DNA from 4 places in the Mesorhizobium sp. M0051 genome. Region 3 is predicted to be linked to each of the others. Evidence: riboswitches for the same ligand, from Rfam matches in the RefSeq annotation. Region 3 holds a riboswitch; each other region holds the start of a gene.
The links. A riboswitch is a leader RNA that binds a small molecule or an ion and turns the genes downstream of it on or off. The one in region 3 is predicted to bind cobalamin.
Positions count from the first base shown of each region.

Region 1: it holds a riboswitch for cobalamin, as region 3 does, so the genes downstream of both, metE (5-methyltetrahydropteroyltriglutamate--homocysteine S-methyltransferase) here and NKJ90_RS06275 (aromatic ring-hydroxylating oxygenase subunit alpha) in region 3, are expected to answer to the same signal.
Region 2: it holds a riboswitch for cobalamin, as region 3 does, so the genes downstream of both, NKJ90_RS19880 (DUF1636 family protein) here and NKJ90_RS06275 (aromatic ring-hydroxylating oxygenase subunit alpha) in region 3, are expected to answer to the same signal.
Region 4: it holds a riboswitch for cobalamin, as region 3 does, so the genes downstream of both, NKJ90_RS19685 (CbtB domain-containing protein) here and NKJ90_RS06275 (aromatic ring-hydroxylating oxygenase subunit alpha) in region 3, are expected to answer to the same signal.

Region 1 is NZ_JAMYUT010000033.1:8,699-15,927, forward strand. It holds gene NKJ90_RS27205 (cytochrome-c peroxidase) at 1-492, shown strand, start outside; gene metE (5-methyltetrahydropteroyltriglutamate--homocysteine S-methyltransferase) at 937-3,288, opposite strand; cobalamin riboswitch at 3,382-3,583, opposite strand; partial or broken gene istA (IS21 family transposase) at 3,845-5,411, shown strand; gene istB (IS21-like element helper ATPase IstB) at 5,344-6,072, shown strand; gene NKJ90_RS27225 (DUF4231 domain-containing protein) at 6,458-7,229, opposite strand, start outside.
Region 2 is NZ_JAMYUT010000019.1:38,594-45,822, forward strand. It holds gene NKJ90_RS19850 (NADH-quinone oxidoreductase subunit D) at 1-180, opposite strand, end outside; gene NKJ90_RS19855 (four helix bundle protein) at 229-618, opposite strand; gene NKJ90_RS19860 (NADH-quinone oxidoreductase subunit C) at 640-1,242, opposite strand; gene NKJ90_RS19865 (NuoB/complex I 20 kDa subunit family protein) at 1,247-1,828, opposite strand; gene NKJ90_RS19870 (NADH-quinone oxidoreductase subunit A) at 1,819-2,184, opposite strand; gene NKJ90_RS19875 (winged helix-turn-helix domain-containing protein) at 2,503-3,702, shown strand; cobalamin riboswitch at 3,731-3,935, shown strand; gene NKJ90_RS19880 (DUF1636 family protein) at 3,975-4,409, shown strand; gene cobW (cobalamin biosynthesis protein CobW) at 4,406-5,443, shown strand; gene NKJ90_RS19890 (cobaltochelatase subunit CobN) at 5,462-7,229, shown strand, end outside.
Region 3 is NZ_JAMYUT010000004.1:177,089-184,317, forward strand. It holds gene NKJ90_RS06245 (carbohydrate ABC transporter permease) at 1-826, shown strand, start outside; gene bglA (beta-galactosidase BglA) at 831-2,495, shown strand; gene NKJ90_RS06255 (ABC transporter ATP-binding protein) at 2,520-3,632, shown strand; gene NKJ90_RS06260 (DUF680 domain-containing protein) at 3,709-3,945, opposite strand; gene NKJ90_RS06265 (DUF680 domain-containing protein) at 4,026-4,235, opposite strand; gene NKJ90_RS06270 (DUF680 domain-containing protein) at 4,307-4,504, opposite strand; cobalamin riboswitch at 5,013-5,214, shown strand; gene NKJ90_RS06275 (aromatic ring-hydroxylating oxygenase subunit alpha) at 5,330-6,577, shown strand; gene NKJ90_RS06280 (FAD-binding oxidoreductase) at 6,624-7,229, shown strand, end outside.
Region 4 is NZ_JAMYUT010000019.1:4-7,232, reverse strand. It holds gene NKJ90_RS19715 (carbohydrate ABC transporter permease) at 1-136, opposite strand, end outside; gene NKJ90_RS19710 (ABC transporter substrate-binding protein) at 254-1,525, opposite strand; gene NKJ90_RS19705 (ROK family protein) at 1,640-2,815, shown strand; gene NKJ90_RS19700 (methyltransferase family protein) at 2,854-3,330, opposite strand; gene NKJ90_RS19695 (heparan-alpha-glucosaminide N-acetyltransferase) at 3,327-4,325, opposite strand; gene NKJ90_RS19690 (MFS transporter) at 4,550-5,749, shown strand; cobalamin riboswitch at 5,875-6,071, shown strand; gene NKJ90_RS19685 (CbtB domain-containing protein) at 6,108-6,287, shown strand; gene NKJ90_RS19680 (CbtA family protein) at 6,303-7,070, shown strand.

The DNA.
Region 1 (7,229 bases), on a different contig from region 3:
ACACCGGCCCCGTTCGACAGCTTCCTGAATGGTGATGAGCTTGCCATGACTTCCGAACAGAAACAGGGCCTGGCGCTTTTCATGGACAAAGGCTGCTCGTCCTGCCATGCCGGCATCAACGTTGGTGGGCAAGCCTATTTCCCATTCGGCCTCGTGGAACAGCCCAGCGCCGAGGTCCTGCCGGACAAAGACAAGGGCCGATTTGCGGTCACCAATGCAGCCGATGACTACTATGTTTTCCGCGTGGCGCCGCTGCGCAACGTTGCACTCACCGCGCCATACTTTCATTCGGGCAAGGTTTGGGATCTGAAACAGGCCGTCGCCATCATGGGGACCACCCAGCTTGGCGTAGTACTGGCGGACGAAGAAGTTGACCTGCTTGTTGCCTTCCTCAACTCGCTGACCGGAGAGGCACCCGAGGTCGCCTATCCCATCTTACCCTCCGAAACGGCGACAACGCCCCGGCCTGTAACGCAGATCTCAGGAAAATAAAGGGCCAACTGGCTGCGGACGTCGCAATCGAAAATGATTGCGGCTTTTACTTGGGCCACACGAATTGCCACATCCATCTCCGAATTGGCGGGAGGCTAGCAATACCCGAAACCTGCCACCTCGCCCGTAGTCTGCGCGAATCAGCTGGGGAAGCGGACAGACGCGCAGCACCATATATTGTCGCCGCCTGAGCGAACATGCCAAGCAGTCTACTTTGAGAAACGACGTGTGTACGATTTGTTCGAGGCGCGGGGCCTGTATGTTCCCAAGGACCAATACTATAGCGTAGTGTCACATTCATATTTCTGCGGGATGAGGACACGTGCCGAAGGAAAATTGCACATTTTCGCCGAGTGGCTTATTTCCAAGAGTGTGATCGGTTTGGCATATTCCCGGCCGACATCCGCCAGTCGGCAACTCCCCACACGGTGAGGAAGAGAAGCCTCACGCCTGCACTTTCTGCCGGAGCGCGCGTGCTGCAGCGACCATGTTAATGAGGGCAGGGCGGACTTCCTCCCATTTGCGTGTTTTGAGGCCACAGTCCGGGTTTATCCACAGTTGGCCGTCGGACAGTCGCTCGCGGGCAAGCATGACTAAGTCCGAAATCTCGCCGGCTTCCGGGACGCGTGGTGAGTGAATATCATAGACGCCGGGACCGATTTCGTTCGGATATTTGGAGCTCGTGAAGGCGTCCAACAGTTCCATCTTCGAGCGCGACGTCTCAATCGAAATGACATCCGCATCCATTCCAGCGATCGCGTGAATGATCTCGTTGAACTCCGAATAGCACATGTGGGTATGAATTTGAGTCGCGTCCTTTACACCCGTTGAAGCGATCCGGAAACATTCGACAGCCCAGTCGAGATAGACTTTCCAGTCAGATTGGCGCAGTGGCAATCCTTCGCGAAAGGCGGCCTCATCGATCTGGACCATCCTTGCGCCGGACCTTTCGAGATCCGTCACTTCGTCGCGGATGGCGAGCGCGATCTGGCGGCAGGCTTCGGAGCGGGGTACGTCGTCGCGAACAAAAGACCAGTTGAGAATGGTGACTGGGCCTGTGAGCATTCCCTTCACGGGCTTTTCCGTAAGCGACTGGGCGAATTGCCACCAGCGCACTGTCATCGGATTGCGCCTCGATACGTCGCCGAAAATGATGGGGGGACGCACGTAGCGCGACCCATAGCTTTGTACCCAGGCATGCTGGGTGAACGCGAAGCCGGACAACTGCTCGCCGAAATGCTGTACCATGTCGTTTCGCTCGAACTCACCGTGCACCAGCACGTCCAGCCCGATCTCTTCCTGCCAGCGAATTGCAGCCTCGATCTCCTTCTTCAGGAACGTCTCATAGTCGACATAGCTCAGCTGGCCCTTCGCATGAGCGGCCCGCGCCTTGCGTACCTGCGGCGTCTGCGGGAAGGACCCGATGGTCGTCGTCGGGAACGGCGGCAGCCCGAGTGAGCCGGCTTGGACTCTGGAGCGCTCGCCAAAAGCGCTCTCTCGTCGCTTCGCGCTGTCCTCAATGCTAGCGATCCGCCCCTGAACAAGCGGGTCATGGATCCTCGTGGATGTCACGCGCGTGGCGGCAGCCTCGGCAGACGCTTTCAACGCGCCTGCCACCGCATCCCTGCCTTGGGACAGGGCCCGGGCCAGCAAGACCAGCTCGTCGGTCTTCTGGGCCGCGAAGGCGAGCCACGAGCTGATGTCTGCGTCGAGTTCCGTCTCCATGCGCAGATCAATCGGCACATGCAGCATCGAGCAAGAAGGCGCGATCTCGACGCGGTCCAAGGGCCAGCCGGCGACGATCGGTTTGATGCGGTCGAGAATGGCGGGCAGGTTCGCACGCCAGACGTTGCGGCCATCGATCAAGCCAAGCGAGAGCACCAGATCCTTCGGAGCGAGCCGACCCACCGTTTCCAGCTGCTCGGGAGCGCGCACGAGATCAATATGCAGCCCGGCCAAGGGCAGAGAAACCGCGGTTTCGAGATTGTCTCCCAGCGACCCGAAATACGTAGCCAGCATGATCTTCAGCTCGGGCGCGGCTTTCGACAGCTGGCCATAGGCGAATTCGAACGCAGCTCGTTCGTTCGGGTTCAGATCGAGGACAAGCGCTGGCTCATCGATCTGCACCCAGTCGGCTCCCGACAGCTTCAGCCTCTGCAGGACTTGCTCGTAAACGGGCAGCAGCCGCGGTAGGAGCGCGATGGGACCGAACCCCTCGGCAGGCGATTTCGCCAGCTTGAGGAAGGTGATGGGTCCAAGGATGACTGGGCGTGTGTGAATGCCGAGAGCTTTGGCCTCGAGGAAGTAATCGACCGGCTTCGATGACGAGAGGGCGAACGTCTGATCATCATCCAGTTCCGGCACAATGTAGTGGTAGTTGGTGTCAAACCACTTGGTCATTTCCATCGCGGTTACACCAGGTCCATGAGCCTCCTCCTGGTGACCAGCGTGTCCACAATCCTCCGTCTGACCCTGGTTGCCGCGCGCCATTGCGAAGTAGATGTCAAGTGGGACCTCGCCGCTATTCCAGCCGTAACGGGATGGAACGGCCCCGACCATGGCTGCGGTGTCGAGCACATGGTCGTAAAGCGAGAAGTCGTTCGACGGGATTTTCGACACGCCGCGATCGCGCTGCTCTTCCCAGCTAGCGGCACGGAGCGCCTTCGACGTCGTGAGAAGGTCGCCAGCGGACGATGTTCCGGACCAGTAGCTTTCAAGCGCGAATTTCAGTTCTCGCCGACGACCGAAGCGCGGCACGCCGAGCGTTGCTACAGGAATTTGCTGAGAGACAGTCATGTCATACCCCGATGGTTGGGGGCGTCGGTGACAAGGAAGGCGCTAGCAGGCCCGGCACGCCGGATTGCAGCGGCCACCGAGACACCCCGCCCGTGGACGTGATTCGTCGTGGCAGGTCTCCTGGCTCGCGGGGTCATAGCCTCTACCCGTCTTCCCGAGGGTATTCGCCTCAGTGACATGAGTGGGGTTGGCTCGCCGCTAACAGTTGCGGGGGCAGCGCCGGCATCGCACCGGCTTCCCTCTTAGCTCCGCTGCGGCAGCGCCGCACGCGAGAACCACGACACGCCAGACAATCACAGCAATCCCTTCTCTTGTCAATGGCGCATAACGAAATGTTTATGTGGTTATGTCCTGGCGCTTTTACGCTTATCTAACGCTTATCTAACATTGTGAAACATGGAGTCGTCCATTTGCCGGCGCTGCACCGCTGCCCCATTGTCTGTGAATTGGCGTGCAAAATTGACCCCATAAGCCGGGGAATCGGCGTCCAATTTTGACCCCCCTGATGCTTTGATTTGCGACCATCAGCTCGTCGTAGCGAGCGGATGGTGTGGGGATGAAGTCGGTGGATACGATTGCCCGAGTTCGGCGCGCCTTCCATGTGCAGGGATGGTCGCTCAAGCGGATTTGCCGCGAACTGCATGTGTCGCGGAACACCGTCCGCAAGATTCTCAGATCCGACGAGACATCGTTCTCCTACGAACGCGAGCGGCAGCCGATGCCGAAGATCGGTCCGTGGCAGGATCAGCTTGACGGGTTTTTGAATGGCAACCGTGGCAAGGCGGCGCGCGAGCAACTGACACTGATCCGGATTTACGAAGAGCTTTGCAGCCTCGGCTACGAGGGAGGCTATGACGCCGTCCGCCGATACGCGAAGAGCTGGGCGAAGGCGCAGGGGTCGGCGACGGCGGACGCCTATGTGCCGCTGTTCTTCGCGCCGGGCGAGGCCTACCAGTTCGACTGGAGCCACGAGATCGTCCTGATCAACGGCGTGACAGTGACCGTGAAGGTCGCCCATTTCCGGCTCTGCCACAGCCGCATGATGTTCGTCAGGGCCTATCCGCGCGAGACGCAGGAGATGGTGTTCGACGCCCACGACCGGGCCTTCGCCTTCTTCGGGGGCGCCTGCACGCGCGGCATCTACGACAACATGAAGACGGCGGTGGAAACGATCTTCGTTGGCAAGGACCGGCAATACAATCGCCGCTTCCTGCAGATGTGCAGCCATTATCTGGTGCAGCCGGTCGCCTGCACGCCGGCATCGGGCTGGGAGAAGGGTCAGGTCGAGAACCAGGTCGGGCTGGTGCGCGAGCGCTTCTTCACGCCCAGGCTGCGCTTCAAGACCTATGAGGAGCTGAACGCCTGGCTGCATGACAAGTGCGTCGCCTACGCCAAGGCGCATCGTCACGTCGAGCAACCGGAACGAACGATCTGGAACGTGTTCGAGGAGGAGCGTGGCAAGCTGGTTGAATACCGCGGTCCCTTCGACGGATTCCATACGGTGCCGGCCTCGGTGTCGAAGACATGCACGGTGCGCTTCGACAACAACAAATACTCGGTGCTGTCGACCGCCGTCGGCCGCCCGGTCGAGATCCATGCCTATGCCGGCAGGATCGTCATCCGCCAGGACGGCGTGGTCGTCGCCGAACATGCCCGCTCCTTCGGGCGCGGCGACACGATCTACGATCCCTGGCATTACATGCCGGTCCTTGCCCGCAAGCCCGGTGCACTGCGCAACGGTGCGCCCTTCCAGGGCTGGGTTCTGCCCTCGGCGATGGAGCGTATCCGACGCAAATTGAAGGCGGCGCATAACGGCGATCGGCAGATGGTGTCGATCCTGGCGGCGGTGTTGACCGACGGCATCGATGCCGTGGAAGCCGCCTGCCAGGAGGCGCTCGATCAGAACGTCTGCTCCTGTGCCGTCATCATCAACATTCTGGCGCGGCGGCGCGACCCCGCGCCGGCCATCACCATCCTCACCCCGGACGCGCTTCGCCTGCAGCATGAGCCGCAGGCCGACTGCGCCCGCTACGACAGCCTCAGGAGGGCAAGCTGATGGAACGCACGCAGGTTCTGGAACTAATGGGGACGCTGAAGCTCTACGGGATGCGGGGCGCCTATGACGAGGTCATGGCGACAGGCATCAAGCGCCAGCACGAGCCGCCGAGGATCGTCGGCGATCTGCTGTCGGCCGAGATCGCCGAGAAGCAGGCCCGCTCCATCAAATACCAGCTCACTGTCGCCAAGCTGCCGATCGCCAAGGACATCGATGAGTTCGACTTCGACGGCACGCCGATCAACGAAGTCCTGGTCCGGGACCTTGCCAACGGCACCTTCGTCGCCGACCAGCGCAACGCCGTGCTCATCGGCGGCACCGGAACCGGCAAGTCGCATCTGGCAATCGCCATTGCCCGCGCCCTGATCCGCAACGGCTCACGTGGCCGCTTCTTCAACGTCGTCGATCTCGTCAACCGGCTCGAGACCGAGCACCGCGGCGGCAAGCAGGGCCGTATTGCCGATTACCTCACCCGGCTCGACTTCGTCGTGCTCGATGAACTCGGCTATCTCCCGTTCGCCCAGGCCGGTGGGCAATTGCTCTTCCATCTGATCAGCCGGCTCTACGAGCGGACCTCGATCATCGTCACCACCAACCTGGCATTCGGAGAATGGCCCGCCGTCTTCGGCGACGCCAAGATGACGACAGCGCTCCTCGACCGTCTCACGCATCATTGCGAGATCATCGAGACCGGAAACGAGTCCTGGCGCTTCAAGAACCGCGCCTGATCAGCCCAACCACCTCGACCAGTCCATCCGCGCTCGCCCAGGCTGCGCAACCCTGACCAGCTCCGCCCGGGCGAACGCTGACCGCCGCGTATTACATAAGGGGGGTCAAAATTGGACGCCGATCCGGGGTCAGTTTTGGAAGCCATTTGACAATCAGGTGACGTGAACAATCACCAGCCTGCCATGACCGCCCCCTCTCAGCGAATTTGCAGAACTCTCAGCACACTACCGAGCCAACACCGAGGCTGCGGAAGGTGTGCGGGATGAGCCCAACCGATTTCGCGGTGCGGTAGGCGTCACGAGTCATTGGCGTCTCTTGCCTAAGCCGGTTCGTTGGATTCTGCCCTCTCGACGAATCCACAATTCGAAGGCAGCAGGCAAGGAATCACTGTGTCTGTTGACGGGCTACCCAATGCGTATGTTCTCTCGAAAAGGCTTGTTCGGCTTCGTTCACAAAGTCCGAGAAAGCAGCCTCTGATGCGACTTCCATAACGCGTCCCTGTATGATCCCAATCTCGTGGGCCGTTAAAGTGTATGAAGACGAAAGCTCGTTGAATTTTTTTACTTGGGTCCAACCCACCATACTCGAAGCTAAGACGATTAACGGCTCTATAGGCCAAATCGCCAGGACAGGGTTGGCTATCCGTAGCAAAACAAGTCCGATGGCAATGACGTATGCAGTTATACCAGCGAACATCCAAGCTCGACTCGCTTTTTTGTTTTTGCTCGCCTTAACTGCATACCAAGAGCGTTGCTCACGAATCCGATGGGTATCGTAGTACGATTTTCGATCATCCAGCGACAGAGCACGCGTCGCCTCCATCGAGACCGTAATCTGGTCGTTGGCGGCTTCGTCTGGCGGGATTCGACTTCCAATATGGTGGTTGGCATCAAGGATCGCGAGCAAATAATTTCGGAACTCCGCCCTTCGAACCGCAACTTTGTCGGCATCGCCGAACGGTTCCGCCCGCATGCAGTAGCGCCAGCATGAGGTCTTAATGGACTCTGCAAGTGCTCGGCCTTTGTACCAGTCTTGCTCAGGCTTCTTTAAACTGCGAGTGATTAAAACTCCCAGCGAAATCAAGAAAACAAAGGCGTATCCAGCAAAGTAAAGGGGTGTTTGACTCAAGTCGAGAGAAAGGATTGCCGCGACCAGG
Region 2 (7,229 bases), on a different contig from region 3:
CTGCAGATAGGTCTTGGCCTCGATCAGCTTTTCCGTGCCGCGGTGCAGCAGCCCGATATGCGGATCGACGCGGTCGACGACTTCGCCGTCGAGTTCCAGCACGAGGCGCAAAACACCATGCGCCGCAGGATGTTGCGGGCCGAAATTGATGTTGAAATTGCGGACGGAGGTTTCAGCCATGGATCGCCCTTGGCGATGAGTGAATGGTGAATGGTGAATGGTGAATGGTCATGCGCGTGCGCCATCCTGGTCCAGCGACCGGACGAACGAAACCAGCCTCTTGCCGAGTTTTGTGTAATTCGGTTCCAGCTTCGCCGCCTGCTCCTGGGACAACAACCCGATCCGTATGCACAGCATGGTATGTGTCTCCAATTCCTTCAACGAGCCTTGTGCGATGCGAAGAAACTGAATGAACGTTCGCCGCTGCGCGCGACCAAACCCCTCCGCGATATTTGCCGGGATTGAGACCGCGCATCGTCGCATCTGGGAGGTGATCCCATACAATTCCTCGCGCGGAAACGCGCGCGTCAAAACATAGATTTCCTCGGCGATATCCATCGCCTCTTGCCAGACGATGAGATCGCGATAGTCGCGTATAGTTTCCGGCGTCTTGTCCATTCACCATTCACTATTCGCCATTCACTGTTTCGCTTTTTCGTCCCCGGGAAGAACGTAATCCGTTCCCTCCCACGGGCTCAAAAAGTCAAAGTTCCTGAATTCCTGCTTCAGTTCCACAGGCTCGTAGATGACCCGCTTGGCCTCGTCGTCGTAACGCACCTCGACGAAACCGGTCAGCGGGAAATCCTTGCGCAGCGGATGGCCTTCGAAGCCGTAGTCGGTCAACAGGCGCCGCAGATCGGGATGGCCGGAGAACAGCACGCCGTAGAGATCGTAGGTCTCGCGCTCGAACCAGTCGGCACCGGGGAACACGCCGGTGATCGACGGCACCATGGTTTCCTCGTCGGCCTGCACCTTGACGCGGATGCGCACATTCTGCTTCGGCGACAGGAGATGATAGACGACGTCGAAGCGCTTGGCGCGTGACGGATAGTCCGCACCGCAGATGTCGATGATCGAGATGAACTGGCAGCGCGCATCGTCGCGCAGGAAGGTCATGACCTCGACCAGATCGCGCGGCTCGACGCGAATGGTAAGCTCGCCATAGGCGATATCAGCGTCATTCACGCGGTCGATCAGCTTCTCGCCGAGATAGGTCGACAGTTCGCTCAGGGATGCGGTCATGGATTTACCGTTCGATCGTGCCGGTGCGGCGGATCTTCTTCTGCAGCAGAAGAATGCCGTAAAGCAGCGCTTCGGCGCTCGGCGGGCAGCCGGGCACATAGATGTCGACCGGCACGATGCGGTCGCAGCCGCGCACCACCGAATAGGAATAGTGGTAGTAGCCGCCGCCATTGGCGCATGAGCCCATCGAGATGACGTAGCGCGGCTCCGGCATCTGGTCGTAGACCTTGCGCAACGCCGGCGCCATCTTGTTGGTCAGCGTGCCGGCGACGATCATGATGTCGGACTGGCGCGGAGACGCGCGCGGCGCGACGCCGAACCGCTCCGAGTCATAGCGCGGCATCGAGGTGTGGATCATCTCGACCGCGCAGCAGGCAAGACCAAAGGTCATGAACATCAGCGAACCGCTGCGCGCCCAGGTGATCAGCGCCTCTGTCGACGTAACGAGAAAGCCCTTGTCGGCCAGTTCGTTGTTGATCTCGAGGAAGAAGGGATCGTCTCCCCCTACCGGCCGGCCGGTATTGGGATCGAGGATACCTTTAGGCTTCGGCGCGACGAGGGTGCCTGAACTGTCGTTCAATCCCATTCCAGCGCTCCTTTTTTCCATTCATACGCAAAGCCGATGGTCAGCACCGCCAGAAACACCATCATCGACCAGAAGCCGAGCATTCCGATCTTCGAGAACGACACCGCCCACGGAAAAAGGAAGGCCACTTCCAGGTCGAAGATGATGAACAGGATCGACACCAGGTAGAATCGGATGTCGAACTTCATGCGGGCGTCGTCGAACGAGTTGAAACCGCACTCGTAGGCGGAAAGCTTTTCGGGATCGGGGTTGCGGTAAGCCACCAGGAAGGGTGCGGCCAGCAGCGCCAGGCCGACAACCAGCGCCACGCCGATGAACAGGACGATGGGCAGGTATGAGCTCAAGAGTGCGTTCATGCTCGGCTTTCCGTTGGCGCCAATCCACGTTGATTACAGCACCGGACCCTAATGCGGAAGCGTGACAGTTTAACCGCTGAACCGTTTTAAGGGCCTATGCTGCAACGCGGCGAGGGTTAGCGCAGCACTTCCAGCGAAGCAAGTCAAACCTTGTTCAAAACACTGACCTGGACGGCTTATCGCGGCAAACTGGTCCGATCCGCTCCTGTTTGATTTCCTTCGCCTTTTACTCCACTTTTCTCTCCTGACATGGTTGCCGCCAAAACCCTGCTAGCATTGTCCGGAATCACCCATCATCGCCCTCAGAGTGACGCCTGCATGAAGGAAAAGATCTCGCTCCCCATGGCCCGGCGCATCGCGCTTGCAGCCCAAGGTTTTCTCGATCCCCGCCCAACAGCTACGCCCGACCGCCGCCATTTTGCCCGCGTGCTGGCTCGAACCGGTCTGCTGCAGATCGATTCCGTCAGCGCGGTGGTGCGCGCTCATTATATGCCGCTCTATTCGCGCCTTGGCCCTTACCCTCTCGCCTTGCTCGACAATGCGGCCATGACGCGCAAGCGCACGGTCTTCGAATATTGGGCGCATGAGGCCTCTTTCCTGCCGGTCGAGACATACCCGCTGATGCGCTGGCGCATGCAACGGGCCGAGCGCGGCGACGAAATGTATCTGGGCCTCGCCAAATGGGGTCGCGAGCACGCCGCCTATGTCGAAGAGATCTACCACCAGGTCGTCGAGCGCGGCCCGACGGCCGCCTCCGCGCTCGAGGGCCAGAAGGGCTCGGGCGGCTGGTGGGGCTGGAGCCATGCCAAGCATGCCTTCGAATGGCTGTTCTGGGCCGGACGCATCACCACGGCGCACCGTCGCGGTTTCGAACGCTTCTATGACCTGCCGGAGCGTGTGCTGCCGCAGGCGATCCTCGATCTTCCGGTTCCGGCCGCCGAGGACGCGCACCGCGAATTGCTGCGCATTTCGGCCCGCGCCCACGGCATCGCGACATCAGGCGATTTGCGCGACTATTTCCGCCTCTCGCCGGCCGACATGAAAGGCCGGCTGGAGGAATTGGTTGAAACAGGCGAATTGCTGCCGGTGCGCGTCGAAGGCTGGGACAAGCCGGCCTATCTTCACAAGGATGCCCGTCTGCCGCGCAAGATCGAGGCCCGCGCCCTGTTGGCACCGTTCGATCCGGTCGTCTTCGAACGCTCGCGCACGGAGCGGCTGTTCGATTTCCACTACCGCATCGAAATCTACACGCCGGCCGACAAGCGGCAATACGGCTATTATGTCCTGCCGTTCCTGCTCGGCGACAGGATCGTCGCGCGCGTCGACCTCAAGGCCGACCGGCCGGCCAGTGCCCTGCGCGTCCATGCGGCCTATGCCGAGCCCGGCGCGCCGCCTGAAACCGCTGCTCAGCTCTTCGAGGAATTGAAGCAGATGCAGGGCTGGCTTGGCCTTGAGCGCATGGAAGTGACGCCCGCCGGTGACTTGGGTCCGGCGCTGGCCGCCATCGCCGTGTCGTAAGCCGCGTTGACACCGCCGCCTGCAAAAGCCTAAATCCGGTCCAGACGGTCTCCTCTCTTCAAAGGGAGGAGCTAAGAGGGAATGCGGTGCGGGACGAAATCCCAAATCCGCGGCTGTCCCCGCAACTGTAAGCGAAGAGCCAAGGCCGAAAGCCACTGGGGTGATCCCGGGAAGGCGGCTACCCAAGGCGATGACCCGCGAGCCAGGAGACCTGCCGTCTGCGACTATAGAATCCGATCGTCCGGCGGGTTTCCGGGCAAGGAGCACGATCTTTGGACCACGACAGCAGTTTTTCGGCTGGCACAGCGGATGTTTCGTCCGGCCATGATGATGCCTTGGCTGGCGTCACCGTGATCGTCTGCGCCTCCTGCCGCGATGAAACCGGCTCCGACGCCCATCCCCGCGCCGGCGAACTGCTGGCGGACGACACGCGCCGCGCCGCGACGGGCGACAACATTCGCATCAGCAGCGTTGAATGCCTCGGCAATTGCAAGCGGCGGCTCAGCGCCGCCATCCTGCGCGACGGCTGCTGGAGCTATGTCTTCGGCGACCTGACACCAACCAGCGGCGCCGATCTGGTCACTGGAGCCAAACTCTTCGCCACTTCGACGGACGGCCTGATCCCATGGCGCGGCCGCCCCGATAGCCTGAAGCGCGGCCTTGTTGCCCGCATCCCTCCCCTCGACCTGTTGAAGGACCTGAAATGACCGCTTCCGTCTCCCGCGTCCCCTGCACCGTCGTCACCGGCTTTCTCGGCGCCGGCAAGACGACGCTGGTCCGCCATCTCCTGGAAAACGCCGGCGGCAAGCGTATTGCCATCATCGTCAACGAGTTCGGCGACATCGGCATCGACGGCGAGATCCTGAAGGGCTGCGGCATCGACACCTGCCCCGAGGAAAACATCGTCGAACTGGCCAATGGCTGCATCTGCTGCACCGTCGCCGACGATTTCGTGCCGGCGCTCGACCAGATCCTCGCGCTGACTCCGAAGGTCGACCACATCCTGATCGAGACTTCCGGCCTCGCTTTGCCCAAGCCGCTGGTCCAGGCTTTCCAGTGGCCGAGCGTGAAAAGCCGCGTGACCGTTGATGGCGTCATCGCCGTGGTCGACGGGCCGGCATTGGCCGAGGGACGCGTCGCCAACGACATGGAGGCACTCCAGGCGCAGCGCGCCCAGGACGAGACGCTCGACCACGACGACCCGGTCGAGGAAGTGTTCGAGGACCAGATCGCTTGCGCCGACCTGATCATCCTGTCGAAAAGCGACCTGATGGACGCCACCGGCACCGCCCGCGCCAACGCCATCATCAACGAACACTCCGCCCGCGCGGTGAAGATCGTGCCGACGTCGCATGGCAAGGTGGATCCCTCCGTGCTGCTCGGCCTCGGTCTCGCGGTCGAGGACGATATCGAGAACCGCAAGTCCCATCACGACGGCGCCTTCGACCATGAGCATGACGACTTCGATACGTTCACCGTCGACATTGCCTCGATCGCCAATCCGGACGAATTGGCGAAACGCGTCGCCACGGCTGCCGAGGAAGAGAACGTGCTGCGTGTGAAAGGCTTCGTCGAGGTCGGCGGCAAGCCGATGCGGCTGCTGCTGCAGGCCGTCGGGCCGCGCGTCAACCACTACTATGACCGCGCCTGGACGGCGCAGGACGACCGCCGCTCGCGCCTCGTCGTGATCGGCCTCAAGGGGCTGAACCGCCCGGCTATCGAGCGTATACTCGCCGGCTGATTTCGGACACAGGTTGCGATGCACATCCTAACCACGACATCCGCCTCGCTCGACGACCTCGCCGAGCCGGTCGATCTGCGGCAGGCCCCGGCGGATATCGTGGCCCTGTCCTTCACCGACAGCGACCTCGCCGGACTGGCGGCAGCGTGGAAGGCTGACGCCGACCGCCTGCCCTCGATGCGGCTGGCGGCTCTGCGCGACTTGCGCCATCCCATGTCCGTCGACCTCTGGGTCGACAGCGTCGCCCGTCACGCCAAGATCATCCTCGTCCGCATCCTCGGCGGCTACGACTGGTGGCGCTACGGCTGCGACCAGCTTGCCTCGGCTGCCCGCGACCGCGGAATAAAGCTGGCGCTGCTGCCAGGCGAATGCCGCGACGAGGATCTGCGCCTGATCGAAGCCTCGACGCTGCCGCGCGAGGAACTCGACGGCTTGCTCGATTATTTTCGCGAGGGCGGCCCGGCGAATATGAGCGCGTTGGTGCGAAGGTTGGCGCGGCTGGCTGGGCAGGATGAGCCTGTCGTCGAGCCGGTCGCGGTCCCGAAGGCTGGGTTTTACGAGCCCGCACGCGGAGTTGTGGAGAAGCCGGACGCATCGAATGTTGGCGTTCCTTCACACCCCCCTCTGTCCTGCCGGACATCTCCCCCGCAAGGGGGGAGATCGGACTTCATCAAAGCCGGCGCTTCTCTCGCTTCATTGGAAACTGAGGCATCTACAACCTCGACAATTGGCGAAATCATCGATGACAAAGCAATCTCCCCCCTTGCGGGGGAGATGTCCGGCAGGACAGAGGGGGGTGTGACGGAACTCGACGTTGACAACGTCAACGCCCCAGTCGTGCCTATCTTGTTCTACCGTTCGATGCTGCTGGCCGCCGATGTCGCGCCCATCGACGCCCTGTTTGAGGCGCTCCGCCAGCGCGGCATCGCCCCGGTCCCCATCTTCGTCTCCAGCCTCAAGGATCCGGCATCCCTGGCGTTCGTGGAAACCGCGCTCCCCGCACTAAAACCCGCCGCCCTCATCACCGCTACCGCTTTCGCGTCCGGCGCGGAGCCCGGCATCGAAACCCTGTTCGACCGCGCCGGCGTGCCCGTCTTCCAGGTCATCGTCGCCACCACCCGACGCGACATCTGGCAGAACAACCAGCGCGGCCTCGCCCCCGCCGACCTTGCCATGCATGTCGTGCTGCCCGAGCTCGACGGCCGCATCCTCGCCGGCGCCATTTCCTTCAAGGGCGAAAGCGAGATCGATCCCGCGCTTGGCCATCGCGCCTTCGCCAACCGGCCTGAAGCGGATCGTGTGGCGCAAGTCGCGGACCGCGTCGCGGCCTTCATCCGCCTGCAGCAGACGCCACGCGCCGGGCGCAAGCTCGCCGTCCTGATCCCGGATTATCCGAGCGCCCCCGGCCGCACCGGCTACGCCGTCGGCCTCGACGTGCCGTCCAGCGTGTTGGCGATGCTGCATGACCTCAAAGAACAGGGCTATGGAGTTGACGGAATTCCGGAGACGCCGCGTGGGTTGCTAGGGCTTCTTGAAGGTAGCAAAGATGGGCTGGGGCTGGAGGATTATCTGGACTTCTCCAAGAGCCTGCCGGCTGCGGCTGTCGCTGCCATGGAGGCGGCTTGGGGGAAGGCAGAAGGCGAGACAGGTTGGTGTGAGGCACCCCCCTCTGTCCTGCCGGACATCTCCCCCGCAAGGGGGGAGATTGGCAGTGCCGTCGCCTGCACCTCTCCTCCAACGTTTGAGATTAGCGAAAGCGCAGATGACAGGTCAATCTCCCCCCTTG
Region 3 (7,229 bases):
GGCCGATCTCGGCGATGGCGAAATCTTGCAGCTGAATGAAGACGGCAGCTTCGTCATGCAGTCGCCCAAGGCATTCGAAGGCGATCGCGGCCAGCGCGTCTACTATGCCTCGTCGGCGCCGCCGAAATTCACCACCGAGAACTACAGGACAGTCTTATTTTCCGAGGGCATCGGGCGGTCGTTCATGAATTCGCTGACCGTCACCATCCCGGCGACCGTCATCCCGATCCTGATCGCCGCCTTTGCCGCCTATGCGCTGGCCTGGATGCGGTTTCCCGGCCGGGCGCTGCTGATCGCGGTCATCATCGGCCTGCTGGTGGTGCCGCTGCAGATGTCGCTGATCCCGCTCCTGAAACTATACAACGGCGTCGGCGCTTTCTTCGGCATGCCGTCGAAAACCTATCTCGGCATCTGGCTGGCGCATACCGGCTTCGGCTTGCCCTTCGCCATCTACCTGCTGCGCAGCTACATTGCCGGCCTGCCGCGCGAGATCATGGAATCGGCGCGTATCGACGGCGCTAGCGATTTCGAGATATTCGTCAAGATCGTCTTGCCGCTGTCCTTCCCAGTGCTGGCTTCGTTTGCCATCTTCCAGTTCCTATGGGTATGGAATGATCTGCTGGTGGCGATGGTTTTCCTGGGTACAGAGGCAGACCAGATCGTGCTGACCGCCAAGCTCAATGCGCTGTTGGGCTCACGCGGTGGCGACTGGGAGATTCTGACGACATCGGCTTTCGTGACCATAATCGTGCCGCTGATCGTCTTCTTTTCGCTGCAGCGCTATTTTGTCCGCGGGCTGCTTGCCGGCTCGGTGAAAGGAGGCTGAGACGATGCAATCCGCTTTGAAGGCCAGCTCGAAACCTGACCTCGCCATCGATCGCGACTGGTGGCGGGGTGCTGTGATCTACCAGATCTATCCGCGCAGCTATCAGGACTCGAACGGCGACGGTATCGGCGACCTCAAGGGGATCATCGGCCGCCTGCCCTACATTGCGGCACTCGGTGCGGACGCCATCTGGATTTCGCCGTTCTTCAAATCGCCGATGAAGGATTTCGGATACGATGTCACCGATTATTGCGACGTCGATCCGATGTTCGGCACGCTGGCCGACTTCGACGCGCTGACCGTCGAGGCACACAGGCTAGGCTTGAAGGTGATGATCGACGAGGTGCTGTCGCACACCGCCGACAATCACCCATGGTTCAAGGAAAGCCGGTCGAACCGCACCAACCCGAAGGCCGACTGGTACGTCTGGGCGGACGCCAGGCCGGACGGCACGCCACCCAATAATTGGCTGTCGATCTTCGGCGGCTCGGCCTGGCAATGGGACACCAGCCGCCAGCAATATTACCTGCATAATTTCCTGGCCGAGCAGCCCGACCTGAACTTCCACAACCATGAGGTCCAGAACGCGTTGCTCGACGTCACCCGCTTCTGGCTGGAGCGCGGCGTCGACGGTTTCCGGCTCGACACCATCAATTTCTACTTCCACAGCCAGGGCCTGGAAAACAACCCGCCGCTGCCGCCGGAAGAGCGCAACGACCAGACCGCACCGGCGGTCAACCCCTACAACTACCAGGACCATCTCTACGACAAGAGCCGCCCCGAAAACCTCGGCTTCCTCGAGCGCTTCCGCGCGCTGCTCGACGAATATCCGGCGACCGCCGCGGTCGGCGAGGTCGGCGATTCGCAGCGCGGACTGGACGTGGTGGCTGCCTACACTGCCGGCGGCAAGCGCGTGCACATGTGCTATTCCTTCGACTTCCTGGCGCCGGAAAAGATCAGTGCGGTCAAGGTCCGCTCGGTGCTGGAATCCTTCGGCAAGGTCGCCAGCGACGGCTGGTCGTGCTGGGCCTTTTCCAACCACGACGTGATGCGCCCGGCCTCGCGCTGGGCGGCCGGCGAACCCGACCCGACCGCCTATCTCAAGATCATCTCGGCGCTGCTGATGTCCTTGCGCGGTTCAGTCTGCATCTATCAGGGCGAAGAGCTTGGGCTCGGCGAAGCGGAGCTGCGCTTCGAGGACTTGCAGGACCCCTACGGCATCCGCTTCTGGCCGGAATTCAAGGGCCGCGACGGTTGCCGCACGCCGATGGTGTGGGACGGCAGCACCAAGAATGGAGGATTCTCCCCGGCAAAGCCCTGGCTACCGGTGCCGACCAAGCATCTTTCGCAAGCGGTCAATGTCCAGCAGGGCGACGAGAATTCGCTGCTTGAGCACTATCGTCGCTTTCTCACGTTCCGGCGTGCCCATCCGGCGCTCGTCAAGGGTGACATCACCTTTATCGAAAGCGAGGGCGACACCGTTGCCTTCACCCGCCGCGCAGGCAACGAGCAGGTCGTCTGCGTCTTCAATCTGAGAGCCGGGCCAACCAAGGTTGACCTTGGCAGCCGATCGCTGCAACCTTTGCCCGGGCACGGATTTTCGGGGCAGGCAAGCAGCGGTTCCATCGAGCTTGGCGGCTACGGCGCCTGGTTCGGGCGCGTCGACTGAATTTCAAATCACTGGAGGAAACCAATGGCCGATGTCACACTAAGGCAAGTGAAGAAGTCCTACGGCAATCTGAACATTCTCCACGGCATCGACCTCGATATCAAGTCGGGCGAATTCATCGTCTTCGTCGGTCCGTCGGGCTGCGGCAAGTCGACATTGCTGAGGTCGATCGCCGGGCTCGAGGAAATCACCTCCGGCGAGCTCAGAATAGCCGGCGAGGTCGTGAACGACGTGCCGCCGTCGAAGCGGGGCATCGCCATGGTGTTCCAGTCCTACGCGCTGTACCCGCACATGACCGTCTACGACAACATGGCGTTCTCGATGAAGATCGGGAAGGAGAACAAGGCCGAGATCGACCGGCGCGTACGCCAGGCGGCGGAAATCCTGCAGTTGACGAAATATCTCGACCGCTTGCCCAAGGCGATGTCGGGCGGACAGCGCCAGCGCGTCGCCATTGGCCGCGCAATCGTGCGCAATCCGAAGGTGTTCCTGTTTGACGAGCCGCTGTCGAACCTTGACGCCGCACTTCGCGTCGCCACCCGCATCGAAATCGCCAAGCTCAAGGAATCGATGCCCGCCACGACCATGATCTACGTCACCCATGACCAGGTCGAGGCGATGACGCTGGCCGACCGCATCGTGGTGCTCAAGGAAGGCCATATCGAACAGGTCGGCACGCCCATGGATCTCTACAAGAAGCCCGGCAATCTGTTCGTTGCCCAGTTCATCGGCTCGCCGGCCATGAACATCCTGCCGGCGACCATCGACAAGACCGGGAACCCGACTGTCGTCAGCCATGTCGGCGGTCGCAAGGCAACCGTGCCGATCACGACCCCTGCTTCGGCAAAGGGCGCCGCGGTGAGCTTTGGCGTGCGGCCGGAGGATTTGATCATTGCCAGCGGTGCGGACTATCTGTTCGAAGGGACGGTCGACTACGTCGAGCAGCTCGGCGAGGTCCAGCTTGTCTATGTCGACATCGGCCGCGCCGACCTGCCGCTGGTGACCAAGCTGCCCGGCAACGTCGAGGTCAAGCGCGGCTCGACATTGCGGCTGAGCGCCAATGGCGAAGACCTGCATATCTTCGATACGGACGGGCGGTCCTTCGCGCTTCACGAAGCAGAAGCGAAGGCGGCTTGAGACGGAACCATCTCGACGGTAAAAAAAGAGCGGCGGGCAAGGCCCGCCCCTCTTTTCTGGACATCGGCTTAGACTGTTAGCGGCCGAAGAGGTTCCGATCACTGCCCTGGGGGGCGGACTTCGGAGCGTCGCCCGACGAATTGAGCAGCTTGTAGATCGGCGATTCGCTCTTGCGGATCGAGCCCGTATGCGAGGTATCGACGTTGACGGTCGACTGCTTGTTGATGTCGGTGCCACCAACGTTGTCGTTGCGGGCATAGGCGCTGCCGGCGGCAATCAGAAGAGCGGCGGCAGTAAGAACAATCTTTTTCATTTTTGACACTCCGTATTCTCGAATTCGATGCTGCGGGTTAACCCGCAGCATCGCTGTCGGATGTTGGTTTTGATCGGATGTTAGTTGTTGCCGAACAGGTTGCGGTCGCTGCCATGGTTGACAGGCGCCTGCGTGGCCGGCTCCGACTTCTTGACGGAAGCCGTGTACGAGCTGTCGACGGCGGTGGTGGCAGGCTGGTTGGCGCCGTTCGAACCATAGTTGTCGCTAGCGGCGAAAGCGCTACCCGAGATGGCCAGAACAGCGGCGGTAGCAAGAATGATCTTCTTCATTTCAAGTCTCTTGAATTTTCTGGATTTCGCCAGGACGGCGGGCGAACCCGCTGTCAACTGGGAATTGGTTGTTAGTGGCCGAAGAGGTTACGGTCGCTGCCCTGGGCAGGCGTCTGAGCAGCCGGTTCCGACTTCTTCACCGAAGCGGTGTACGAGCTGTCGACGGCAGTGGCTGCCGGGGCGTTCGAACCGTAGTGGTCGCTGCCATTAGCGAAGGCGCTGCCGGAAATGGCCAGAACGGCGGCGGCAGTGAGAATGATCTTTTTCATTTTTTGTACTCCAGTATCTTCTTTTCGTCCGTCTAGCGGCGTGTCTTGGAAATGAAATCGCGTCGTTCGGACAGGCCCGATGTGGGAGGGCATCCTCGCCTTTTCCAATCACGAAGTTGTTCCGTGTGGACCATGAATCCGCTACTTGAAATTGTGCCAAGGGCTTCCACACGCTACTTCTTATCTTTATTTTTCAATGGTTTAAGCAAAACCGTCCGCTGGATCACCAACTGTTGCCAAGGCCCGGCGTTCACAACGTCCTGCACGCACCGTCAACAGAAACGAACCGTTCGGTTCGATTTTAGAATCAGCTAATAGTCACTTTTCGAAACCGCTAGCCTTTTTTGGCCGCCAGCAAGGGTTGGCTTTCGAGGAGATTGCAAGTGGCGATGGCTGCCGAAGAGATAGGATTTCAGCCCGGCAATCGCCAACCCGAACGTTTCGCACGCGTGTCGCGCCGCATGGATACGATGTCGTTTTCATGCCGATGACGCGCCAGCGATCGTGGTTAGATCATGCCATCTCAGGTGCCGCTTCGTGACGACGGGGCGGAGAATTGGGAAGCCGGTCAAAATCCGGCGCTGCCCCCGCAACGGTGGTGGAGTTCAAGTCGCAACGGGAGACCACTGGGCAACTGCCTGGGAAGGTGTCGCGATCGTCCGCAAGGACAACTCCAAAGCCCGGAAACCAGCCCGAGATTTCTAGACTCGACTGATCGCGGTGGGCGATCAAGAGGTGGATAGTGCATGCCCGGCGCCTCGCCGGCCTGCGTCCAATCCTCCCTCCGTCACCACCAGTTCAGTCCTTAGATAACGAGGACAGGACATGGATATTCGCAACGACATGCTGAGGCTCTTGAACAGCCGTCGGCAAGGCTTTTCGCTAGAGCAGCCCTTCTACACCGATCCAGACTACTTCAAGCTGGACATGGAGCTGATCTGGTATCGCGATTGGCTGTTCATCGGCCATGATTGCGAGCTGCCGAAGCCGGGCAGCTACATTACCGTGCAGATCGGCGACTATCCGGTTGTTCTTGTCCGTGACCAGCAAGGCAAGATCAACGCCTTCCACAATTCGTGCCGCCATCGCGGTAGTCGCGTCTGCAACACCGACAAGGGTACTGCGGCAAAGCTCGTCTGTCCCTATCACCAGTGGACCTATGAGCTCGACGGCCGCCTGCTGTTCGCCCGTCAGATGGCCGACGGTTTCGACAAGAGTGAGTTCAGCCTGAAGCCGGTCGCCTGCGAGAGCGTCGGCGGCTATATCTTCATCTGCCTGGCCAAGGAGCCAGCGGATTTCGCGCCGATGCGGGCGATGATCGAACCTTATCTTCTGCCTCACCGGTTGAGGGAAGCAAAGGTCGCCTTCGAGAGCACGATCATCGAGAAGGGCAACTGGAAGCTGGTCTGGGAAAACAATCGCGAGTGCTATCACTGCGTCGCCAACCATCCCGAGCTGTGCAAGACCTTCCCGGAGGCTCCGACTGTGACCGGCGTCAACGGCGCCGACAGCGACCCTGAAATGGTCGCGCATTGGGCCAAATGCGAGGCCGTCGGACTTCCGAGCAAGTTCCGCATCGATCCGGCCGGGCAGTATCGAGCCACCCGCGCGCCGCTGCTGCGCGATGCCGTCAGCTACACCATGAGCGGCAAACTGGCGGTGAAGAAGAACCTCTCCGACGCTGTCTCCGCCGACCGCATCGGCACCTTGATGCACTATCACTATCCGACGACATGGAACCACATCCTTATCGATCACGCGGTGACGTTCCGGGTGGTGCCGATCAGCGCCACGGAAACGGCGGTGACGACGAAATGGCTGGTGCACAAGGACGCGGTCGAGGGCGTCGACTACACCATCGAAGACCTTACCCATGTGTGGACCGAAACCAACGACCAGGACCGCCGCATCGTTGAGGAAAACGCTCTCGGCATCCTGTCGCCCGCCTACGAACCAGGCCCCTATTCGGAGCTGCATGAGGGCGGCGTGATCCAGTTCGTCGAATGGTACGCGTCGTTCATCGGCCCGCGCCTCGCCGAAGGTGGAAGGCCGGCGCTACGCAGCGTCGCCTAGTTGCATCACATGCACAAAACATGAGGGACAAGAGAGGATGAATGCGATGACGGATCTTGGCCTCTATCGCCATCTCGACCAGATGACGCCCTGGAACGACAGGCTGCAGGTGCTGGAGGTGATCGGCGTCAGCGACGAAGCGCCTGACGTCAAGACCTTCACCTTCCGCTCCGACAACCAGACCTGGTTCCGCTACAAGCCGGGCCAGTTCGTGACGTTGGAACTGCCGACTGCGGACGGGCCGCTGATGCGCACCTATACGCTGTCGTCCTCGCCATCGCGGCCGTTCTCGATCGCAGTGACGGTGAAGGCGCAAGCCGGCAGCACCGGCACGCGATGGATGTTTGACCATCTGACGCCCGGCTCGCACGTCAAGGCCTATGGGCCGACCGGCGATTTTTCGCTGCACAGTCACCCGGCGGCTAAATATCTGTTCATTTCGGCCGGTTCGGGCGTGACGCCGATGATGTCGATGCTGCGCTGGCTGAACGACTGTGCGCCATGGACCGATGTCGGCTTCGTCAATTGCGCGCGCCGCCCGGAAGAGATCATTTTCCGCAAGGAGCTCGAACTGCTCGGCAGCCGTATGCCGGGCTTGTCGCTCGGTTTCATGATCGAGGAGCGTTCGAGCCGAGAGGGCTGGTTCGGCCAT
Region 4 (7,229 bases), on a different contig from region 3:
CGTCCCATTCGTGCAGCGAAATCCAGACCGTCTCGACGGAGGCGGCAAGGATCACCAGGCTGAACAGGATGAGGCCCGGCAGAAGGAACAATGCCGGCGTCAACCAATGACGATGTCTGCGCCAGAAGCGGGGCATGGGAATTCATCCAAAAAGGAGACGGGGCCGCCAGGGCAAGCGGCGCCCGTCAAGTCCGGGAGGACTAAGCTGCGTTCAATTTGTCTCAAAACCGCTGCGCGCTTTTGAGCGACAGCATCAGCTGAATATTCTCTTGCGGGTCTTTTCCAGCCGTTCGAGGATCTGATCGCGCCGTTCGGGTTTGACCATGAATTCCTGAAGCCCGGTCATGCCTTCCTGGGCCATGTCCGGATCGGTGTCGCGATCGTAGTATTGCGACGTGCCGACCACTTTCTTCAGCTCTTCCACGGCGGCGTTGACCAGCGGGTCGTTGCTGGGTGGGCAGTCGTTGCGCGGCGGGATCGCTCCCTCGGCGGCGAGGAAGGCTCCGAGATTCTCCGGTTTGTAGAAATAGGCGAGGAAGTCGCGCGCGCCTTGCTTGTTCTTGGCGTTGGCCGGAACATGAACGGAGTTGACCGAAAAATCCTCATATCTGGCGACACCGGGGATGATTTCGGGAAACGGCGCGTAGGCGAGCTGCGGGAGGTCTGCCTCCGGGAAGGCGGACCTGACGAAACCACCAAGGTCCATCATGGCGGCCTTCTTCTGCGCCAGGGCGGCGCCGGCCTGCTCCCAGCCGAAGGAACTGTGGTTCGGCGAGAAGAACCCGGCCTTGATCAGCTCGCTCCATTTGTCGAAGACGGGCGTAAGCATCGGGTCGGTGTACTGGACCTTCCCGTCCATCAGGGCGATGTGCTTGTCGAGGCCGTTGATGCGCAGGTTCATATGGTCGAACCAGCCGCCCGCGGGCCAAAGCTCCTTGGTACCCATGCTCATCGGGATCATGCTTGCGGATTTCGCGGCCTCGCCAAAGGCGAGAAAATCGGTCCACGTCTTCGGCGGCGTCCAATTGTGTTCGGCAAAAACATCCTTGCGGTAGAACAGACCCCAAAGCAGGCCGCCCATCGGCAGGCCATACTGCTTGTCGCCGACCGTGACTGCATTTGTCGTGGCGCCGAGCACGCTCTTGTAGTTCTCGCGGGCGAACAGATCGGAGATGTCGTCGAACAGGCCTTTGGTGACAAAGGCCTTCATGCGGTTGCCGGAGAACCAGAAGCAGATGTCGGGGGCGCCGACGACCAAATAGCTGCGGATCGCCGTCTTGTGCGCCTCGTGGTCCATGTTGTTGATGGTGATCTTGGCGCCGGATTTCGCCTCGTATTCGGCTGCCAGCCTGTGCAGGATGTCGCGTTGCCCGGCGTTGCTGAGATTGGAAATGATGGTGATTTCCTGCGCCTGCGCCAGGGCCGGCAAGCAGAGGCTTCCGGTGGCAGATGCAGCGAGCGCCGCGCCCGTGCCCTTCAGGAATCGGCGTCTTGTCGTGGATAGCATTGTAGCGGTGATGGTCATGGCTTTTATCTCCTCCCTGAGAACAGCCGGATTCCAATTGAACCACGGCGAGTCGTAGCGTATGCAGATGGAGCCGGTCAATATTTAATTTACAAAATTAACAATGAGGGAAGAATGAAACTGAAAGGCGACCAGCAGACGTCGCGCTCGATCAATCGCCGGCTGATTCTCAACCTGCTGCGAAGGGAAGGGGCGATCAGTCGTGCCGAGATTGCCGCGATCACCGGACTAAGCCCGGCGGCGGTGACGTTCGTCGTCACCGACCTGTTGCACGAGAACATTCTGATGGAGGGAGAGGCCAGCGTTGGAGCGCCGGGGCGGCGGCCAATCCCGATCAACATCAATTATGCCGGCCGCCTTGTCGTCGGGTTCAAGCTGATGGTCGGTGCGATCGATTGCGTGCTGACTGACCTGGCCACGACACCGCTTGTCTCCAAACGCGTCGCTGTGCCCGATCAGTCGCCACGAAGCACGGTAGAAGCCTGCGCCGCCGCTGTCAGCCAGTTGCTTGCCGATCGGGCCGCGCCAACCGGGGCGCAGCTCAGCGGCATCGGCATCGCCGTGCCCGGGGTCATCGACCATGGCGTCTGCCGGCTCAGTCACCGGTTCAATTGGACCGACGTGCCGATAGCGGCCATGCTGGCCGATCTCGTCAATGTGCCTGTGTGGGCCGACGACGATACCAACGCTTTCGCGCTGGCGCAGCAATTGTTCGGTCTCGGCCGGCATCACCGCACTGTCGGCGCGCTGGCCATCGGCGCCGGGATCAGTTGCGCGGTGGTGATCGATGGTTCGGTCCATCACGGCGCGAACGGGGCCGCGGGCAAAATCGGGCACTCCATCTACGATCCAAACGGGCCGCAATGCGAGTGTGGCCGCCGCGGATGTCTTCAGACGTTCTTCTCCGAACCAGCATTGGTGAAGCGGTGGCGTGAGACGAAGGGCCTCTCAGCCGACGTTGACCGCTACGACATGGTCAGAGCGGCCAAGACCGGTGACGAGGTGGCCGTGAATTTGCTGCGCGAAGCGGGCGAAGGCATTGGCAGGTTTCTGGGCAGCTTCTGCAACATCATCGATCCGGAGGTGATTGTCGGCGGCGGCGAAGCGGTGAGCTTCGGCGACTACCTCTTCGAGCCCATGCGCGACGCGCTACGGCGTTACGCAATGTGGACTCCACCGCCGATCACGCCGGACTGGGCAGACGATTCGTGGGCGCGGGGCGCCGCCGCCCTCGCTACCCAGCGGCTGTTTGATTTCGAAAGCAGGCCTGGAGAAGTCGCGGCCGTATAGGCAATATCTCGAATTCCGACGCCCGCGGTAAGGCTTGCTCAAATCCAGCGTCGCACGCGTTTCGCGTAGTCGCGGTATTTCTTGCCGAACTTCGCCGCCAGCACCTTTTCCTCGCTCTCGATGGCCATCTTCTGCGTGGCGAAGGCCGCGATGAACGCCAGCGGGAGGAACCACGCTATCCCCGAGACAAAGGCGACGCCGATCAACAGCAGCGTGTTGGCCAGATAGATCGGATTGCGGGTGATGCCGAAGGGACCTGACGTGACCAGGTGATCGGGCACCGCGTTGGGGTTGAGCGTGGTCTTGGCCCGGATCATGGTGCGGATCGCGGTAAGCCAGAGTGCGGCGACGGCGAACAGGGCCACCCAGCCGGCCGCGAAAAGAATATCGCCCAGGAGGTCGCCGATCCAGGGCAGGGGGTAGAGCAGGCCAAGGGCAATGCTGATGGCGATGGCTGCGATGTAGATCAGCGGCGGCCACGGTATGAGCCCCGCCTTCGGCTGTTGCTCGGTCATTTGACCCCTTCCTCCATCAACTTGCTGTCGGTTTTGGCGGTACACATGCCGGCAAGGTCGGACAAGTGTGCTTTCCATTCCGCAGTCTGGTCGTTGTTGTAGAGCCGATCAAGCGTCGCCTCGCCCTCAAGCGTATCGAGCATGCAGACACAGTAGCTGGAACAGAACTCGGTGTCGCGCGACTGCTCGCAGGACAGCTGGCAGGTTTTGAGGAAATTCACCTGCGGGGTTTCGACCTGTGCCGGCATGATCTGCGAGAACACCCACACGCAGCCGATCAACAATGGCTGGTGGATCAGGTAGAAGGCCAAGCTGTGCCGGCCGATGAAGACCAGCGGGTTGGCCCAGCGCCCAGTCTTGAGGTTCGCCAGCCACGTCAAGACACCCGCGCCCGCAGCAAGCCTGGTGGAGCCTATGCCCAGAAGCACGGCGCCGAACCACGGGAACAGCGGAACGTAGTCGTTGGAACGCGGATTGATCGCCGACAGGCCGACCCACCACAGCCATGGATGGTCGAAGGCCTCGAAGCGCAAATAGACCGGCGCCGCGACGGCCAGCGCGGCAACCACCATGGTCAGCAAAGCCGGCAGGCGAAGAAACAGCAGGCCGAGCAGGCTGGCCAGCGCAATCTCGTGCAATATGCCGAAGAAGATGAAACCGTCCGGGGTGGCGATGCGGGTGACGATCGAAATCGCGATCGCGGCTCCGGCGACCATGGCGAACCGCTTCCAAAAGCCGTTCCAGCGGATTTTCTTGCCATGGGCGAGGTACAGGCTGACGCCGACCAGGAACAAGAAGGTCGAGGCGATGCAGCGCGCGTAGATCTTCCACCAGCCAAAGGCGGTGAGGCCCGGATCGGTGTAGCCGAAGAATTCCAGATCCCAGGTGAAATGGTAGCTCGCCATGGCGATCAGCGCGATGCCGCGCACGATGTCGATGACGACGATGCGCCTTGGTCGATCCTGGACGGGTGCGGTCGGCGTTTGAATGGTCATGGTCTCGCATTCTGATTCAGCCAGGCAGAACGACTATCACGGTTGCACCGGGCAAAAGAAGGCCGGGCGTCTGACAACGCGGACAGGATCAGGCGCCGCTTTAGGCCAGTGGCGGAAAGCCTTTGGCCAACTTCGCTTTTTGCCTGATGTGCGTCGGTTTCCTCATATTGGTGTCGGCATCGCCACCGCAGATTTGGCCCGGCAAATCTGCTTCGGGGAGAGCTATGTCCACCCATGTGCGCCATCCGATCTGGCTGCCGGCCCTCAAGGCCGCGGACGCGCGCACCTTTGCCTCGCTTTATGCGGTCGAATCCTTCGCCCGCGCCACGGTGTCGAGCGTCATCCCTATCCAGGCCTACGAGATCCTGCACAACGAGCAGGTCGTTTCGATCCTCTACACCGTCGTGGCGATGCTCGGCCTGTCAGTGACGCTGTTCATGCCGATGCTGATCCGCCGCTTTGCCCGCCGCTGGGTGTACACGGCAGGCGCCTGCCTGCTGGCCATCGGCTCGCTGTTCTTCGTCACCCATACGCTTGCCGGGCAACTGGCTGGCATGCTGTGCCGCGTGATGGGCGCCAGCGCGCTGTCGATCACGCTCAACCTCTACATCATGGACCATATCCGCAAGACCGAGTTCATGCAGGCCGAATCGCTGCGCATGGCGTGGTCGATGTTGGCGTGGACCGGCGGGCCGACGCTCGGCATCTTCCTCTACACCCACTTCGGCATCTATGCCGCGCATGGCGCCGTGGCGATCTTCGCCCTGGCCTTGCTGGCGCTGTTCTGGACCTACCGGCTCGGCGAGAACCCGTCGATCCGCCCGGGCCAGACGCGCCCGGTCAACCCGCTCGCCAATATCGGCCGCTTCGTCGCCCAGCCCAGGCTCAGACTGGCCTGGCTGATCGCTTTCGGCCGCTCCTGTTTCTGGACGACGTTCTTCGTCTATGGGCCATTGTTCATGGTCATCACCGGCGAAGGCAAGCTGGCCGGCGGCGTGCTGGTTTCGGCCGGCAACGCGCTGCTGTTCATGGCCATCTTCTGGGGCAAGGCGGGAAAGCGCTTCGGCGGCCGCAGGACGATGACATTTGCCTATTTCGCCATGTCGGCCATGCTGCTGGCGGCAGGCTTCGTCGGCGAGACCGTGCCGCTGCTCACCGGCGCCTTCCTGCTTGGCGGCGCCTTCTTCACCATCGCGCTCGACGCACTCGGCTCGACCGCCTTCATGCGCTCGGTGCGCTCCTATGAAAGATCGCAGATGGCGGCGGTCTACCGGACCTATCTCGACTTTTCCGAACTGACGCCGCCGCTGGTCTATTCGGTGGTGCTGGCGTTTTTCGGCCTAGGCTCGGTGTTCGTCACGCTGGGCCTGCTGGCTGCGGTCTGCGGCTTCGTGACGTGGCGCTATCTGCCGAAATCGCTTTGATCTTCAGGGCTTTGGTGGAAGTGCCGCATGCCAAGGTGCCTGCGGCAGCGGAGGCCCTCACTGGCACGACGCATTCGCGATGGTTGCCGCCGGAATTTGGTTTGCTGGAGGCGACGATTCTGCCTATAGTCGGCAATGTCGTCGGTTCCATTTTGGAGCCAAGAGGGAATGCGGTGAGGGCGAGTTTCGCCCAATGCCGTGGCTGCCCCCGCAACTGTGTGCGGTAGTCCTCTCCATATGCCACTGAAGATTTCTTCTTCGGGAAGGTGGGGAAGGGCGCTGATCCGCGAGCCAGGAGACCTGCCGGCGACAGGAAACTGACTTCGATGCCCTCGGGTGGAGGGCGAAAGGACAAGACATGACTACTGCTTCCGTCTCCCTCGGCGCCTCCGTCTCCTCGCAGTCGCGCTTCATGCAGCTCGCGCTTGCTGCGCTGCTCGGCGTTTTCGTGATGGGCTTTGTCGGCTTCTCGCATATCGATGCGGTCCACAATGCGGCTCACGACTATCGCCACTCGATGGCGTTTCCCTGCCACTGACGAGGATCTGACATCATGAACCTGTTTCGCAACGTCGTGTTCATTGCGGCGATCGCAGGGCTCGTGGCCGGTGTCGTTCTCGCCTGCATGCAGGCCTACGCCACCGTGCCGCTGATCGTGAAGGCGGAAGTCTACGAACAGGCCGGCGGCGGGCATCACCATGACCATGCCGTTCCGGCCCCAACGGATAGCAATGCCATGAGCACAGCCGCTCCGGCAGCGGAAGCCGCCCCGGCCGCCGAAGACGAGGGTTGGGCGCCGGCAGACGGTTTCGAACGTTTCGCCTTCAGCGTGCTTGCCAACATCGTCACCGGCATCGGCTTCGCCTTGATCCTGGTCGCGGTTTCCGAATTCGCCGGCGGCATCGGTGGCTGGCGCCAGGGCGTCTTCTGGGGGCTGGCCGGCTTTGCCGTGTTCACGCTGGCGCCGGGCCTAGGCCTGCCGCCGGAACTGCCGGCCATGCCAGCGGCCGATCTGACCGAGCGCCAGATCTGGTGGTGGGCTACCGTAGCGATGACCGCGGCCGGGCTCGGCCTGATCGCCTTCCGCAAGTCGCTGCCGCTGGCGATCCTGGCTGTGGCCTTGATCGTCGCTCCGCACATCGTCGGCGCGCCGCAGCCCGGCAGTTACGAGACGGCGATCCCCGAAGGCCTGCACCACCAGTTCGTGGTGGCGGTGACAGTGACCAATCTGGTGTTCTGGCTGGTGCTCGGCGCGGTCGTCGGCGTGGTCCGCGGCCGCTTCACCGGCACCGCGACCAGCCTGCGCGACAGCTTTGCCTGACAGCAAGGCACTGACCTTCCTCATCGGCGGTGGGGGGGGCGGGCGCGGCGCCCCCGCCCCCCACCCACCGCCCGCCCGGGGCGCGGGCGGGGCCCAAATAGACGCCGGGGCCGCCCCGGAAGAGTAGATGGACGCGGGGCACCCCCCGGCCCCCCCCCC